2 regions of the Bacillus sp. 2175 genome follow, and region 2 is predicted to be linked to the other one. Evidence: riboswitches for the same ligand, from Rfam matches in the RefSeq annotation. Region 2 holds a riboswitch; the other holds the start of a gene.
What was found. Region 2 has a riboswitch for S-adenosylmethionine ahead of ACXKY9_RS14930 (ECF-type riboflavin transporter substrate-binding protein). Riboswitches for the same ligand answer to the same signal wherever they lie in the genome.
Positions count from the first base shown of each region.

Region 1: linked by a shared signal. The riboswitch ahead of ACXKY9_RS06545 (YezD family protein) and the one ahead of ACXKY9_RS14930 (ECF-type riboflavin transporter substrate-binding protein) in region 2 are both predicted to bind S-adenosylmethionine.

Region 1 covers NZ_CM173819.1:1,199,870-1,207,559, forward strand. Annotated here, with positions in the region: gene lysA (diaminopimelate decarboxylase) at 1-1,214, shown strand, start outside; SAM riboswitch class I at 1,331-1,439, shown strand; gene ACXKY9_RS06545 (YezD family protein) at 1,512-1,655, shown strand; gene ACXKY9_RS06550 (phosphoadenylyl-sulfate reductase) at 1,743-2,447, shown strand; gene sat (sulfate adenylyltransferase) at 2,487-3,623, shown strand; gene cysC (adenylyl-sulfate kinase) at 3,636-4,229, shown strand; gene ACXKY9_RS06565 (nitrite/sulfite reductase) at 4,241-5,863, shown strand; gene ACXKY9_RS06570 (DUF3906 family protein) at 5,874-6,074, shown strand; gene cobA (uroporphyrinogen-III C-methyltransferase) at 6,159-6,935, shown strand; gene ACXKY9_RS06580 (sirohydrochlorin chelatase) at 6,937-7,690, shown strand, end outside; gene ACXKY9_RS06585 (NAD(P)-binding protein) at 7,667-7,690, shown strand, end outside.
Region 2 covers NZ_CM173819.1:2,857,584-2,865,699, forward strand. Annotated here, with positions in the region: gene ACXKY9_RS14920 (energy-coupling factor transporter transmembrane component T family protein) at 1-664, opposite strand, end outside; gene ACXKY9_RS14925 (ABC transporter ATP-binding protein) at 657-2,357, opposite strand; gene ACXKY9_RS14930 (ECF-type riboflavin transporter substrate-binding protein) at 2,368-2,916, opposite strand; SAM riboswitch class I at 3,057-3,172, opposite strand; gene ACXKY9_RS14935 (aspartate/glutamate racemase family protein) at 3,326-4,006, shown strand; gene ACXKY9_RS14940 (macrolide family glycosyltransferase) at 4,098-5,285, opposite strand; gene lepB (signal peptidase I) at 5,545-6,075, opposite strand; gene ACXKY9_RS14950 (peptidoglycan D,D-transpeptidase FtsI family protein) at 6,152-8,116, opposite strand, start outside.

The sequences.
Region 1 (7,690 bases), 1.7 Mb from region 2:
TATACGATGAAGAGTCTATTCGAGGAAAATGCCGAGCATTTCATCGTGCTTTTAAAGAAAGTGGTTTCTCTTATCAAGTAGCATATGCAAGCAAGGCGTTCTTGTGCATGGAGATGTGCCGAGTAGCTCGTGAAGAGAATATGTCATTAGACGTTGTCTCTGGGGGAGAATTATATACTGCGCTCCAAGCAGGATTTCCGGCATCACGTATTCATTTTCATGGAAATAATAAAACAGAAGAAGAAATAGTGATGGCTCTTCAGGCGAATATCGGTTGTTTTGTCGTAGATAATTTCTTTGAATTAGAAGTTTTACACGATTTAGCGATGCAACATGGAAAGTTTGTGAACATATTAATTCGTGTAACGCCTGGAGTAGAGGCGCACACACATGAATATATTACGACAGGCCAAGATGATTCGAAATTTGGATTTGGCGTTTCAAACGGTCAAGCGATGCAGGCAATTACATTTGCTTTACAAAAATCCAATTATAATGTGCTAGGGATCCATTCACATATTGGATCGCAAATATTTGAAACAGCTGGTTTTGTTCGAGCGATTGAAGTTCTTCGCCAATTTTTAGTAGAAGTGAGAGAGCAAACAAACTATGTAGTAAAAGTGTTAAATGTAGGCGGGGGATTTGGAATACGCTACACAGAGTCAGATACACCATTAACTCTTGAGACATATGTGCGAGCTGTAACAAGTGCAGTGAGAGAACAATTTACTGTATGTGAATATCCATTGCCAGAAATATGGATTGAACCAGGACGTAGCATTGTAGGTGATGCTGGGACAACAATTTATACAGTTGGATCTGTGAAAGATATTCCTGGTATTCGGAAATATGTATCAGTCGATGGTGGAATGACAGATAATTTAAGACCTGCTTTATATAGCGCGCGTTATGAAGCGATGTTAGCGAATCGAGGGAATGATGAGAATGAGGAACTCGTTTCGATTGCCGGGAAATGCTGTGAGAGTGGAGACATGTTGATTTGGGATATTCATTTACCAAAAGTCGCTTCTTCTGATTTACTAGCAGTTTCCTGTACAGGAGCATACGGGTACTCGATGGCGAATAATTACAATCGGATTCGAAGACCAGCCGTTGTCTTTGCAAAAGGCGGAACATCGCAAGTAGTTGTGGAACGCGAAACATATGAAAATATTATTGGGAACGATCGCATACGTATTAAAGAGCTTGTCTAAATAGAAAAAGGGGTTGTTCGGATGGGCAATTCCTTTTTTGTAAAAATAAAATAATTAAAATATATCGGAAAACTAGGATTGAAAAAAATCAGAATTATGATAAAATACAAATACAAAGCTTATCAAGAGAAGCGGAGGGAACTGGCCCGAAGAAGCTCGGCAACCTGCTTATAGAAAGCAAGGTGCTAAATCCAGCAAAATGGAATCCATTTTGAAAGATAAGGTAAAATATATTACCGAACAGTCTTTTCGAAATGGGAAAGATTTTTTTTATGAATAAAAAGGGGGGCTGTTCGCGTGGGTGTACGGGAACATTTTGATGAAGTATCCGAGAAGATTGAAGCGATGCTTGCTGATATGAAATATGGTTCAATTACAATTGTTGTGCAAGATGGAAAAGTAATTCAGTTAGAGAAAAGTGAAAAAGTACGTTTAAAGTGAAAAGCGCTGACTAGAAAAACTAGAGGCGGTTTTAACCTATTTTCATTAGGTTAAAACCGTCTTTTTGCTTTTACAGGGGGAAAAAACATGTTGACGTATGAAACGTGGGAAGAAAATGTTGTTTCGTTTTCGGAAGAAGATGAAACAAAAGGCGCGCTATCAGTATTAAAGTGGGCTTATAAAGAATATAAAGATGAAATCGTCTACGCATGTAGCTTTGGGGTGGAAGGTATGGTATTGCTGCACCTTATAAACCAAGTAAATCCATCTGCTAAAGTTGTATTTTTAGATACAAATGTTCATTTTCAAGAAACATATGAATTAATTCAAAAAGTGCGGAGGCGATTTCCTTCATTAAATATTATAGAAAAACAACCGGAACTTACGCTTGATGAACAAGAGAAGTTGCATGGCGAGAAATTATGGGAAAGTAATCCGAATCTTTGTTGTAAGATTAGAAAAATTTTACCGTTAGAAAAATCATTAGCAGCGGAAAAAGCGTGGATATCGGGCTTAAGAAGGGAACAATCAGAAACACGTAAGCATACAAAGTTTATAAATCAAGATCATCGTTTTCAATCTATTAAAGTTTGTCCACTCATTCATTGGACGTGGAAAGAAGTTTGGCGATATGTATACAAACATAGCTTGCCGTATAACCCGTTGCATGATGTTGGCTATCCAAGTATTGGGTGTGAGAAATGTACGTTACCTGTAGGGGATGGTGGCGATTCAAGAGATGGTAGATGGGCTGGGAAAGTGAAAACCGAATGTGGTCTTCATTACCAATAAGATGAATCTTGAAATAAAGCTAAGAGAGGATATAGAAAAATGAGCATAGTAAACGAATTAGTAAACCGTATAGATGAGACATATGACGTATCACAAATTGAAAAAGAAATTAAATTAGACAATATTGCGTTAAGTGATTTAGAACTATTGGCGACAGGTGGATATAGCCCCCTTACTGGTTTTTTAGGGAAGGAAGATTATGATTCAGTTGTAGAAACGCTTCGTTTAGCAAATGGTAGTGTGTGGAGTATACCGATTACATTACCGGTAACAGAAAAAGTCGCAGAAAGCCTGAAGGTTGGAGAGGAAGTAAAGCTTGTCAACAATGGAAATATATACGGTGTCATTCAAATAGAAGATATTTTTGTACCAGATAAAGAAAAAGAAGCGTTACTTGTATATAAAACAACGGATGAGGCTCATCCAGGAGTGAAAAAATTATATGAACGACCAAACGTTTACGTTGGAGGAACTATTATTCTAACAAAACGCTTTGAAAATAATCAATTTCCTTCTTATCATTTAGACCCAATTGAAACGAGGGAAGCATTTAAAAAACGTGGGTGGAAAACAGTGGTCGGATTTCAAACGAGAAACCCGGTACATCGTGCCCATGAGTATATTCAAAAATCTGCTCTTGAAATTGTAGATGGTCTCTTTTTAAATCCGCTCGTCGGAGAAACGAAATCGGATGATATTCCTGCTGATGTAAGAATGGAAAGCTATGAAGTACTTCTTCAAAAATATTATCCGAAAAATCGTGTCTTTTTAAGTGTATTTCCTGCTGCCATGCGTTACGCAGGACCAAGGGAAGCGATATTTCATGCGTTAGTAAGAAAGAATTTTGGATGTACCCACTTTATAGTAGGGCGTGATCATGCTGGAGTAGGAGATTATTACGGAACGTATGAAGCGCAAGAAATCTTCACAAATTTTACGATAGAAGAGTTAGGAATTACACCACTATTCTTTGAACATAGTTTTTACTGCACGAAATGTGAAGCGATGGCTTCAACGAAAACATGTCCGCACGGAAAAGAAGATCATGTTATTTTATCGGGTACGAAAGTAAGAGAATTATTAAGAAACGGTGAGATTCCGCCAAGTACATTTAGTCGTAAAGAAGTAGTGGAAGTGCTAATTAAAGGCTTGAAAAAAGAAGTAGTAACAGAATAGGGAGAGAACGAGATGGATACGAATATTACTTGGCATACAGCTTCGGTTTCAAAAGATGAGAGAAGAGTGAAGAATGGACATCATAGTTTTGTAATTTGGTTTACTGGTTTATCAGCTTCGGGTAAATCTACAGTAGCGAATGCGGTCGCTCGTAAACTGTTTGAAAAGAATATTGGAAATTATGTGCTGGATGGGGATAACATTCGCCACGGTTTAAATAAAGACTTAGGATTTTCTGAAAGTGATCGCATGGAAAATATAAGACGTATTGGCGAAGTGGCAAAGTTATTTGTAGATCAAGGAGCAGTTGTCCTTACAGCATTTATTTCACCATTTCGAGTAGACCGCAAACAAGTAAGAGATTTATTAGCGGCAGATGAATTTATTGAAATTTTTGTGAAGTGTCCGATTGAAGAGTGTGAGAAACGTGATCCGAAAGGACTTTATAAAAAGGCAAGAAAAGGTGATATTAAGGATTTCACAGGTATTGATTCGCCTTATGAAGAGCCAGAGCAAGCGGAATTAATTGTAGAAACGCACAAATATTCTATTGAAGAATGTGCAGAACAAATCGTGAAGTACTTACAAGAGCGTAGTTTTATATAGGGGGATAAACAATGAGTTATGAAAAAGTATGGGCTAACAATGAAAAATTAAATCAGACCGAGAAAAATAAATTAGAAAAAGATGGCTTAGAAATTTTTAATGATATTCCTTACTATGCGGAAAATGGTTTCGAATCTATTCCGAAAGAAGAGTGGGATGCCTTTAAATGGGCAGGCTTGTATTTACAAAGACCGAAAGAAGCTGGTTATTTTATGATGCGGGTAAATATTCCGTCAGGGATTATTACAAATGCACAGGCAGAAGTACTTGCTTCTATCGCTGAAGATTATGGACGTGATGTAATAGATATTACGACGAGACAGGCGATTCAGTTTCACTGGTTAGAAATTCAGCAAATTCCAGATATTTTTAAAAGGTTAGCAAGAGTTGGGTTATCTTCAGCGGGGGCTTGTGGTGATATAACGCGGAATATTACAGGTAATCCGCTTGCTGGCATTGATGCAAATGAACTATTTGATACAACGAATATTGTAAAAGAAGTATATGATTACTTCCAACATAATGAAGAGTTTTCTAACTTGCCACGTAAATTTAAAATGTCTATTAGTTCTAATATTTATAATTCAGCAAACGCAGAAATTAACTGTGTTGCATTTACGCCTGCAACGAAAGAAATAGATGGTGAGAAAAAAGTTGGTTTTCATATAAAAGTAGGTGGAGGATTATCAGCTCGACCGTATTTAGCTGATGAATTAGATGTATTCGTTTTACCAGAAGAAGTGAAGGCGGTGGCGATTGCGATTGCTACTATATTCCGTGATTTTGGATATCGTGAAAAACGTCATTTAGCTCGGTTGAAATTTCTTGTTGCGGACTGGGGAGCAGAGAAATTTAAAGAGAAACTAATAGAGTATACAGGGTCTTTACAAAGTAAAGGGGAAAGTGCATTCAAAGGATGGAATGCAGGCTATTTTTATGGTGTTCAAGACCAAAAACAAAAGGGATTAAAATATGTAGGTTTTAATGTACCGGTAGGTCGTTTACATGCAGAAGAAATGTTTGAGATTGCAAGAATCGCAAAGCAATATGGAAATGGACAAATTCGTACATGTAACTCGCAAAACTTCATTATTCCGAACGTTCCTCCGGAAAATGTAAAAGGATTACTTAGTGAACCGCTGTTTGAAGTGATATCTGCTAGCCCGAAATCATTTATTGGTCATGCGGTTTCATGTACCGGTATTGAATATTGTAATCTTGCACTAGTAGAAACGAAAGAAAGATTACGAAAAATTGCAGAATACTTAGATACACAAATTGCACTCGATGTTCCAGTTCGAATTCATATGGTAGGCTGCCCGAATTCATGTGGTCAACGTCAAATTGCTGACATTGGGTTACAAGGGGTGAAAATGAAGACGAAGGAAAAAGGCATTGTTGAAGCGTTTGAAATATACGTAGGTGGAACATTGTTAGATGGCGGTGCCTACAATCAAAAGTTAAAAGGAAAAATAGATGGCGAGGATCTACCTGATGTACTGGCATCATTTATAAGTTATTTCAAAGAGAATAAATTACCAGCCGAAACATTTTATGATTTTGTAGGTCGTATTGGTGTAGATACATTACAAATAGCGTTAAATAACGTGCTAGAAGAAGTAATAGCGTCTTAGGAGGGACGATATGGATTTATATCGATTTGAAGCTGTGTTAGTAAATAGTATTGTTCCGATTGTTGTTGTTGCTCAAAGTGAAGAACAGGCATTTAAGCTTGCGGAGATTGAGCTTGAAAAGCATTTTTTACCGTTGCCAGAGGTAAAAGAGATTTCTTTGTTTGAAAAAAAGAAGATTCGAAAAGGTGGGGCATTTGTTGTCCATGAGTAGAGATCAGTAATACGAAAAAATAAAAACTTCCATTCTTATATACGAATGGAAGTTTCATTTTAATAGAAGAAATGAGGAGAGATGATGGGAAAGGTTTATATTGTTGGAGCGGGTCCTGGCGATCCAGATTTAATTACTGTTAAAGGGTTGAAATGTATTGAGAAGGCAGATGTTATTTTATATGACCGACTTGTGAATAAAGAGCTGCTTTCACACGCAAAGCCTGACGCGGATTTAATTTATTGCGGAAAACTCCCGAATTATCACACGATGAAGCAAGAGACAATTAACACGTTTCTTATTAAGTATGCGAAAAAAGGAAAAGTTGTAACGAGACTTAAGGGCGGCGATCCATTTGTGTTTGGTAGAGGGGGAGAAGAAGCTGAAGCATTAGCAAAGCAAGGTGTACCATTTGAAATCATTCCTGGTATTTCAGCTGGAATAGCTGCTCCTGCTTATGCGGGCATTCCAGTGACGCACCGTGATGCAAGTGCAAGTTTTGCTATTGTGACTGGGCATAGGAAAGAAGGTGCTGAAGAAGAAGTGAAATGGGAGAGTTTAGCGAAAGGTGTAGAGACTTTAGCGGTATATATGGGGGTTAGTAATTTGCCCTACATATGTGAGCAACTTATGAAGCATGGAAAAGATAAAAGTACGCCAGCTGCTATTATTGAGCAGGGGACGACGTCTATGCAACGCACAGTTGTTGGAACGTTAGGGACAATTGTAGATGTTGCGAAAAAAGAGCAAATTCAAAATCCGAGCATGATTGTAATTGGAGAAGTTGTCCGTTTTAGAGAAAAAATTCATTGGTTTGAGAAGCAGACAGAAAATGCTTATCAAGTAAGTGGAGTGTTGTAAAATGAAAGCCGTCTTATATATATGTCATGGAAGTCGTTTGAAGACAGCGAAAGAAGAGGCGATTCAATTTATTACATCGTGTATGAACCGTATAGAAGCGACTATTCAAGAAGTTTGTTTTTTAGAGTTAGCGAATCCTTCTATTGAAGATGGTTTTCGTACATGTGTGGAGCGTGGGGCCACGGAGATTATTGCTATCCCTGTTTTTTTATTAGCGGCAGGTCATGTGAAGAAAGATATTCCGTGTGAATTGGTAAAGCTTAAGAATCAATATCCGAATGTTAAAGTGACTTATGGTAATCCGTTTGGTGTATCGGAAACACTTGTTAAATCGGTGTATAGCGGAAGTGGCATCGAACAGGAAGATAAAAATGAAGTGACGTTACTTCTCGTTGCAAGAGGGAGCAGTGATCCTGAAGTATTAAGAGATGTAAACTGGATTGCTTCTTTATTTCAAACAAAAGAGAAGGTTAAAAAAGTAGAAGTTTGTTATTTAGCGGCTGCAGAGCCAAAATTTGAGGAGAAGTTAAAGGAAGTTATAGAACGAAAAGAAAAGAACATCGTTGTACTGCCTTACTTGTTATTTACAGGTTTACTTATGAAACATATTGAGAAAGAAGTGCGCCAATATGAATTGGAAGAGATAAAAATCAGTCCATATTTAGGGAAGAATGAAGCGTTTCAAGATATGTTAATTCAGAAAACGACGGAGTTATTGAAAGGAGATCAGTATGTATCCACTTACAGTGCGAGTT
Region 2 (8,116 bases):
TCTTTCCAAATCCTCTTAAATCCATTGCATTTGAAACCGTATCTATTCTTTCTAGAGAATGAATGATTAGTGGCCAGAAAATTAAAACACGGTTCTTCATACGAACCCATAAACTTGCTTCTCCTTTTTCAAAAGCCACTCCTCTCGCTTCTTGCGCGTGTTTAATAATTTTATACTCAGACTGGATGTCAGGAATATAACGTAGTGCAATATTTATTGCATAAGTAATCTTATAATGAATACCAAGTTTACTTAAGCTACTTACAAATTCGCTTGGATCTGTCGTGTAAATAAAAAGAAGTGTAAATGGTAATAACGTAAAATACTTTAATGAAAGTGTAGCTGCATAAAATAATGTTTCATATGTAATCGTTGCATATCCAACATGTAAAAACGCGGTATATGATTCAGTTAATTCAGATCCATGAGTTGGTGTAATCAATAAAATCATGACAGAGTTTAATAAACTAAATGTAAATATGACACTAAAAACAATTAAAATTTTACGAAATGGAATTTTAGCAATGCTGAGCCCGATACACCCAATAATAAATAATATTAGCAACACCCGAAAATCAAAAAACAAAAAAGTAAGCGTCATACAAAAAATAAATAAAAACAATTTCACTATCCCATCCATACGATGAAAATATGTACTATGCACCTTCCTCCCTCCTATTACTGTCTAAATAAAGCTCCATAAATTTTTCTGGACATGCAATCCCACTAAATTTAACAAGCTTGGTTAAAGAACTCTCTCTTAAGTTGGCTCTTTGTAACGTTTCTTGATCGCCTAATACATCAAACACTGTATTATCCGCAATAATTTTCCCTTCATGTAGAACTACTGCACGGTCTGTATATTCTAGCGCGAGATTCATATCGTGAGTGATAAAAACAAATGAAATTCCCTTTTTAGCTAGGTTTTTAATAAAAGACATAAATTGTTTATAGTGATAATAATCTTGTCCCGCTGTCGGTTCATCTAATATGATAAGTTTAGGATTTGTTGTTAATACAGATGCGATTGTTAATCTCTTTTTTTGCCCATAGCTTAGTGCTTGAATTGGCCAATTACGAAATGGATATAAACCACAAATTTTTAAAGTTCCTTCTACTCTATTCTTAATTTCTTCCTTAGAAAAATTATGTAATGTTAATGTAAATGAAACTTCTTCAAAAACAGTAGGCTGTGTAATCATATGATTTGGATTTTGCATCACGTAAGATATGATTTCCCCACGTTTACGAATAGACCAAGAACTAATATCTTCACCTTTTAACAAGATTTTCCCATTTTTCATTTTGTTTATGCCTATAAGACTATGAGCTAATGTTGATTTCCCTGCTCCATTATGTCCTAACAGTGCCACAATTTCTCCTTCATATATTGAAAGGTTTACATTTTCTAATACTTTTTGTTTATTAGAGTATGAAAATGATAAATTCTCCACTTTAAGTAATTCCTTGTTTTTAGTATTCCCTTTTAATATGACTTGTTTCTCCATCCACTCTTTTATAACGTTGCTTACCTTTTCTTTTTGAAGGTTTTCCATTGGATATATTACGTCATTATTACTATCAAAATGTAATCTCTTTAATGCTTCGATGTAAATAGGCTCTCTTAAGCCGATACGTGGTAATATATTTGACGCTAAGATTTCTTTTGGTGTTCCTATCGCAATGACTTTACCTTCATCAATTAATATAACTTTGTCTAAATCCAGGTTTAAAATTTCTTCTATTCTATGTTCGATAATAACAATCGTTTTATTATATTGTTCATGTATATCTTTCATAAGTTTTATCGTATGTAAGGCGCTTAGTGGATCTAAATTAGCTAACGGTTCATCGAACAATAATATATCCGCATTTGTTGTTAATAAACCCGCTAGAGAAACTGTTTGCTTTTGACCTCCTGATAATTCATATGGACTTTGTTTATGAAACGTATGCATCTTCACCTTTCTTAATGAGTCCGAAACAATCTTTTTCATGTCATCTTGCTTTACACATTCATTTTCTAAATAAAAAGCTACATCTTCCTCTACTGTCAGACCAATAAATTGAGCATCTTGATCTTGCAAAATTGTTCCTACCTGTTTACTTTGTTCAAAAATACTTCCTTCCCTCGGATCTTTACCGGCAATTAAAACGTTACCTGTACTATTCCCTTCGTAAGAAAATGGGATTAGCCCATTTATACAATGAGCTAATGTCGACTTTCCTGAGCCACTTCGTCCAGCAATTAGCACTTTTTCCCCAGGGTATATATGAAAGGTAATATCACTTAAAGTAGGCTGCACAGCATGCCCATATTGAAAGGTGAATTGTTCAAACGAAATAATTGGTTGCATGTTAACATCCCTACTTTTCAATTTTTAAATGTGTATGTTTCTTATTGGATTTCGCCAAACCAATTGTAAGTGGCAATCCAAGTACTAAGAAAACGATGACATCGGAAATTGTTGCTCCTAATACTTGTATAACAATTTTGTCAAATGGTTCTCCCATCACAATAATATCGAATGCCCCAGCAAATATAATAGCAATGACAATACCAACTAGCCCAGTAATTGCTAAATAAGAAATATCCCCCTTGTTAAATGACCCGTTTTTCACACTAAAACCAACTCTTTTTTGAATAAGCCCCATTGAAAAACCAATAATACCTGAACTAATAACCCAGCCCCACCAAATACCCCAGCCAGCAATCGTATCTGTTACGGTATGACCGATAAGTCCGATTAACAGTCCTGCCACTGGACCAAATAATGCTCCAAAAACAGTTAATATAGCTAATGCTGGTTTAATAAATGTATTCGGTGCAATGGAAAATCCCCAAAGTCCTAATATCCCGTATAATGCTGCTCCAATACCGATTGCTACTACTAACTTTGTTGATAATTTGTTCATGACAATTCCCCTCTCATATTAGTCAACTTTTATTACTCTATATTTAATTTAAAAATGAATTATGCATCGACACTCCCTTTCTATACAACAAAAAAATGACCTCTTACATAAGAGGTCATTTTCTTTCACATTCAAGAATCCTCTTATCTTTCAAAAAACACATCGTGTCCTCTGCGGAATTAGCACCTTCCTATAAAATTGCATAGGGGTTGCTGAGGTTTCTTAGGGCCGTTCCCTCCACCTCTCTGGATAAGTATTAATTTGTAATTCGTATTATGGCACTAAAAAGTATAAATTTCAATACTTTTCTCACTATTTTTATTTTTTATTAAATAGATCATTTAAATCATTGTATTCTTATCGGAATTGTGAAATAATAAATTCAAAATCGTTTCGGGAGGAATGCATTATGAAAGTTATTGGTTTGATTGGAGGATTAAGTTGGGAATCTACATCATTATACTATAAACATATTAATACACTTACACTCTCTCAATACGATCAAAATGCAAAGTTAGTTTTATATAGTATGGACTTTGGTGAAGTAACTACTTTATTACAAAACCATCAATATGAAGAAGTGAAAAATGAACTAGTTACAGTTGCAAAGAAAGTTGAAAAATCTGGGGCTGAATGTTTATTAATGTGTTCAAATACCGTACATCTATTTGCCGAAGAAGTAGAACAAGCAATATCTATCCCGCTTCTTCACATTGGTGATGTAAGTGCTAAAGAAATGGTAGAACAGAGTATAAAACGTATCGGACTATTAGGAACAAAACAAACGATGGAGCAAGATTTCTATAAATCACGATTAGCGAAATATAACATTGAGACAATTATCCCAAATGAAGAGGAAAGAACCTTTATCCACCATGTCATATTAGATGAATTAAGTAGAGGGATCATTTCAGAAACATCTAAAGAAAAGTTATTACAAATTACAAAATCATTAATTCAAAACGGCGCTGAAGGTATATTATTAGGCTGTACTGAAATACCTTTACTTATCTCCCAAAATGATCTTACTGTTCCCGTTTTTGATACTGCTTTTTTACACGCAAATACTGCTGTGCAATTTGCTGGATAAGAATATACAAGCATAAAGGTGAGAACCTCTATGCTTGTATACAGTTACGACTATTTATCCCGCTATTTATGGGTAGTAAAATCCCTACTGATTAAAATTTTACTTTATTTAAAAGAGATTCAATAACTGCAATTGCTTCTTTTGAACCACCACATTTTAAAAAGCTATCATTAAGTTTTCTTATACCATGTTTATACTTTTCATTTGAAAGAACATCTGTTACGGCCTCTTTTAAAGTGTGCACATTAACATGTTCTTTCAATAGTCTATGTGCCGCTTCAAGCTCAGTTAATCTTTGCGCTATCATTGGCTGGTCTTTATCATGCGGTATTATTACAAATGGGACATTATAATGAATGGCATCGTGTACGCTATTCATACCACCATGTGTAATAAAAACATCTGCTTCATTTAATATTTCTGATTGAGGTACGTATGGAGCAATTATAAAATTATCTGGTGCTTTCTTAATTTTAGAAATATCATTTCTATCACCAATTGCCATTACAACTATCCCATCAAAATCTGAAAAAGTATCAATACAAGTATTAAAGAATGGTTCGAGTCCTTCAAGCAGTGTTCCCATTGAAATATAAATAACTTTCTTTTCTTTAAGTGATTCCAGTGGAAACTTTATATTTGTTTTACGCTTTGAAATACTCGGTCCAATAAAAATGTTATTTTCTCCGAACGATTCGTTATTAGGTTGGAAATAGCGACTTGTGTATACGAGACAAACATCACCCTTATTATTCATAAATTGAAGATTATTCTTTGGTTTTACTCCAAATTTATGTTCCATCTGATTTAGTAATTTTTCAGAGATTTCCTCTGGTTGGAATGGCATATCTGCATTTGGATGAAAAGGTAATGTCTTCAAAAATTCTGGCGGAATTAAAAATATAGGTGAGGACACTACACTTGGAACTTGTAAATACTCTTTTACTAACTCTCCTGCGCCAAATATATCATAAATTACGAAATCAAAATTTATACTTTCACATAATTGTTTCGTAATTTCTAATATATATAAAGAAGTTTGAACATGCACATGAAAAAAAGCATTTAACCCAGATGAGGTTTCAGCATCAATAGAAATCTCTTTTAATAGATCCGGATGAGTATGTACAGTAGCTCCTAAATCTTCAATTCTATCCTTAAAGTTTGCCGTTGTAATATAATGTACATTATCTCCTCGTTCAGTAAAGGCTTTTACTAAATTTAATGTAGGATTTACATGTCCCTCTGCTGGAAAATTAACCACTAAAATATTTAGCACTTATTCCTCACTCCTTACATTTCATTGTTTTAATTAAGCATACTGTTATTTGTACAAGTAATCTTCCCCTAATAGTCCTAATATGCTTGCTACATTATATTGATAAATAATTTTCAGTCATCAACATAAAAAAAAGCATCTACCTATGTAGATGCCTAACCGTGATAAGGAGTGTTCTGTGAGGTTAGAACAAGCTTTTCTGCTTGTCCTATGCTATTAATATATGATTGATTTTATAAAACGTGAATAGTTAATAGAATTATTTTATCCATTTTATATGATCAAATGGATAAAATACCATTTCTACTTTACCTATTATATTTGACTCATCAATAAGTCCAAGTGTATTCCTACTATCTTTACTATGATTACGATTATCACCTAACACAAATAATTTATGCGTAGGAACTTTTATTTCTCTAAAATTTGAAAAACGATTGGATACTTGTGACATATCTAAATGTATATACGACTCATCACGCTTTTTACCGTTAATAAATACCTCATCCTTTTTTAGTTGTATATTATCCCCCGATAATCCAATAATTCGTTTCACATAGTAAGTAGGCTCGTCTTCTTTTTTTATAATGACAACATCTCCATGATGAAAAGACGATAAACAGACGTTTACCTTATTAACAAGTATATAATCTTTTTCATTCAAAGTAGGTTGCATCGAAATCCCTTCTACCATACAAAATAAAAAGGACTTATTAATAAAAATAACCCCTATTATAATTAATATGTAACTACATATGTTCCTCCAATATTTTAGAATAAACAGCTTCATATACACCTCATTTCTAATCTATTCCCAGATAAAAACGCCTCTAGTTTACAGACATGCTAGAGACGTTTCGTACATTTTAATTCTCTTTAGAGGCATCTGTTTTTGGCGCTTCACCAGTTACTCGCTTATTTTTCAAATCAAAATAAGCATCTAAAACTTCTTTTCCAATATCGGAGTTAATGCCCGATTTATCATTTTCAACCCACGGTACTACAACAGAAAATGCTACTTCTGGATCATCATATGGCGCATATCCAGCTAATGTTAAGTTATAACATTCTCTACGATCGCCTTTCGCATTTCGCCCAATTTCATTTTCTCCACCATATACAGTTTGTGCGGTCCCTGTTTTACCAGCTGGTTTATATGGTGCTTTTTGGAACGCTCTTACTCCTGTTCCATCTCCTTCTTGAAATACTTTTCTAAATCCTTCTTTTACTTGATTAATATGTTCTTGTTTCATATCGATTCTATTTAAAACAACGGGTTCTATTGATTGTACTACTTTACCAACCTCATCTTTTTGAACGGTTTGTTCTCTAATCTCTTGAACAATTTGTGGTTTCATTCGATACCCTCCATTTGCGATAGTCGAAATATATTGTGCAAGCTGAAGTGGTGTATATGTATCATATTGTCCAATAGAATAATCTAATAAGAAACCAGGCTGATTATCTTTTCTTCCAATTTGCCCTGCAGTCTCATTCGGTAAATCAATACCAGTTTGTACGCCTAGTCCAAATTGCCTGAAATAATATCTCATTTTATCAAAATATTCTTGTTTAATATCTAGTGAACTATTTTTCACATAATCCACACCAGCAATTTTTAATGCGATATTAAACATATAAACGTTTGAAGAAACTTGTAACGCTCTTAGATCGTCTATATCACCAAAATTTTTCCAAGACTTCTTTTCCTTAGTTCCTTTAAACTTCATAGGTGCATCATAAAAATGTGTTCCAGGAGTTATTGCATTTGTTTCAAACCCTGTTAACACTGTTGCACCTTTAACCGTTGATCCAAGCTCATATGAACTTGTCAGCGTGCCTAAAGCATAATCTTCTACTTCCATTTTCCCATCTTTTTCTACAAGTCTTTTCCCAGCCATTGATAATACTTGGCCATTTTTAGGATTCATCATCACTACGAAAGCACGGTCTAACATTGATTCTGACCCTTTATATTGTTTTAATATTTTTTCTATGCTCTCCTCTACTTTTTTTTGCAATTCCATATCTATTGTTAAAGTTAAATTTTTACCGCTTTTTCCTTCCGAAACCGTTTCCGTTCTAATAGTATTTCCTTGTTTATCAGCAATGCTTCTTACTTCTTTTTTTGTACCATGAAGTACATCTTCGTATTGCTGTTCGATATAACTTTTGCCGACCCTATCATTTCGGCTATAATCACGCACTAAATAATAATCTAATCGTTCACGTGGCAATCCTTCATCAGCATTTGAGACGTTACCAAGGACAGAACGGAATAATCCATCATTTACATAGATTCTCTCCCAATCAACTGATGCGTCTACTCCTGGAAGGTTCGCTAAATTTTCACTAATCACCGCATATTCCTGTTCACTAACGTCCTTTTTAATAATTTGAGGTGCCATTTGAAAACCTGAGGTCATTTTACTTTTAATAGCTAACACTTCTATATCTTTAGCCGTTAGTTCTTGAAGATTTTTATCTGTAACGCGTTTCCTTTTTAAATCTTCTATTTTTTTGTCTAGCTCTTTTCCGGTAATATCCTTATCTCGGAACTTATCTATTTCTTTTTTTGATACTAAGTCTTGAGCAAGTTCTGGATTTAATTGCATCCAAAAGTCTTTCTTATCAGTCTCCGTTAACTTATCTATATCTTCTTGTGGCATTTCAATAATATCTGCAAGTTGTCTTGCTGATTTTAATATTTCTTCTTGTTTTACACCTTTCACCTTTGTATATGTAATCGTACGTAAAGACTTATTATCAACTACTGGATTTCCTTCACGATCAAATATTTTCCCACGTGGTACAGAAAGGCCCACGGTTGC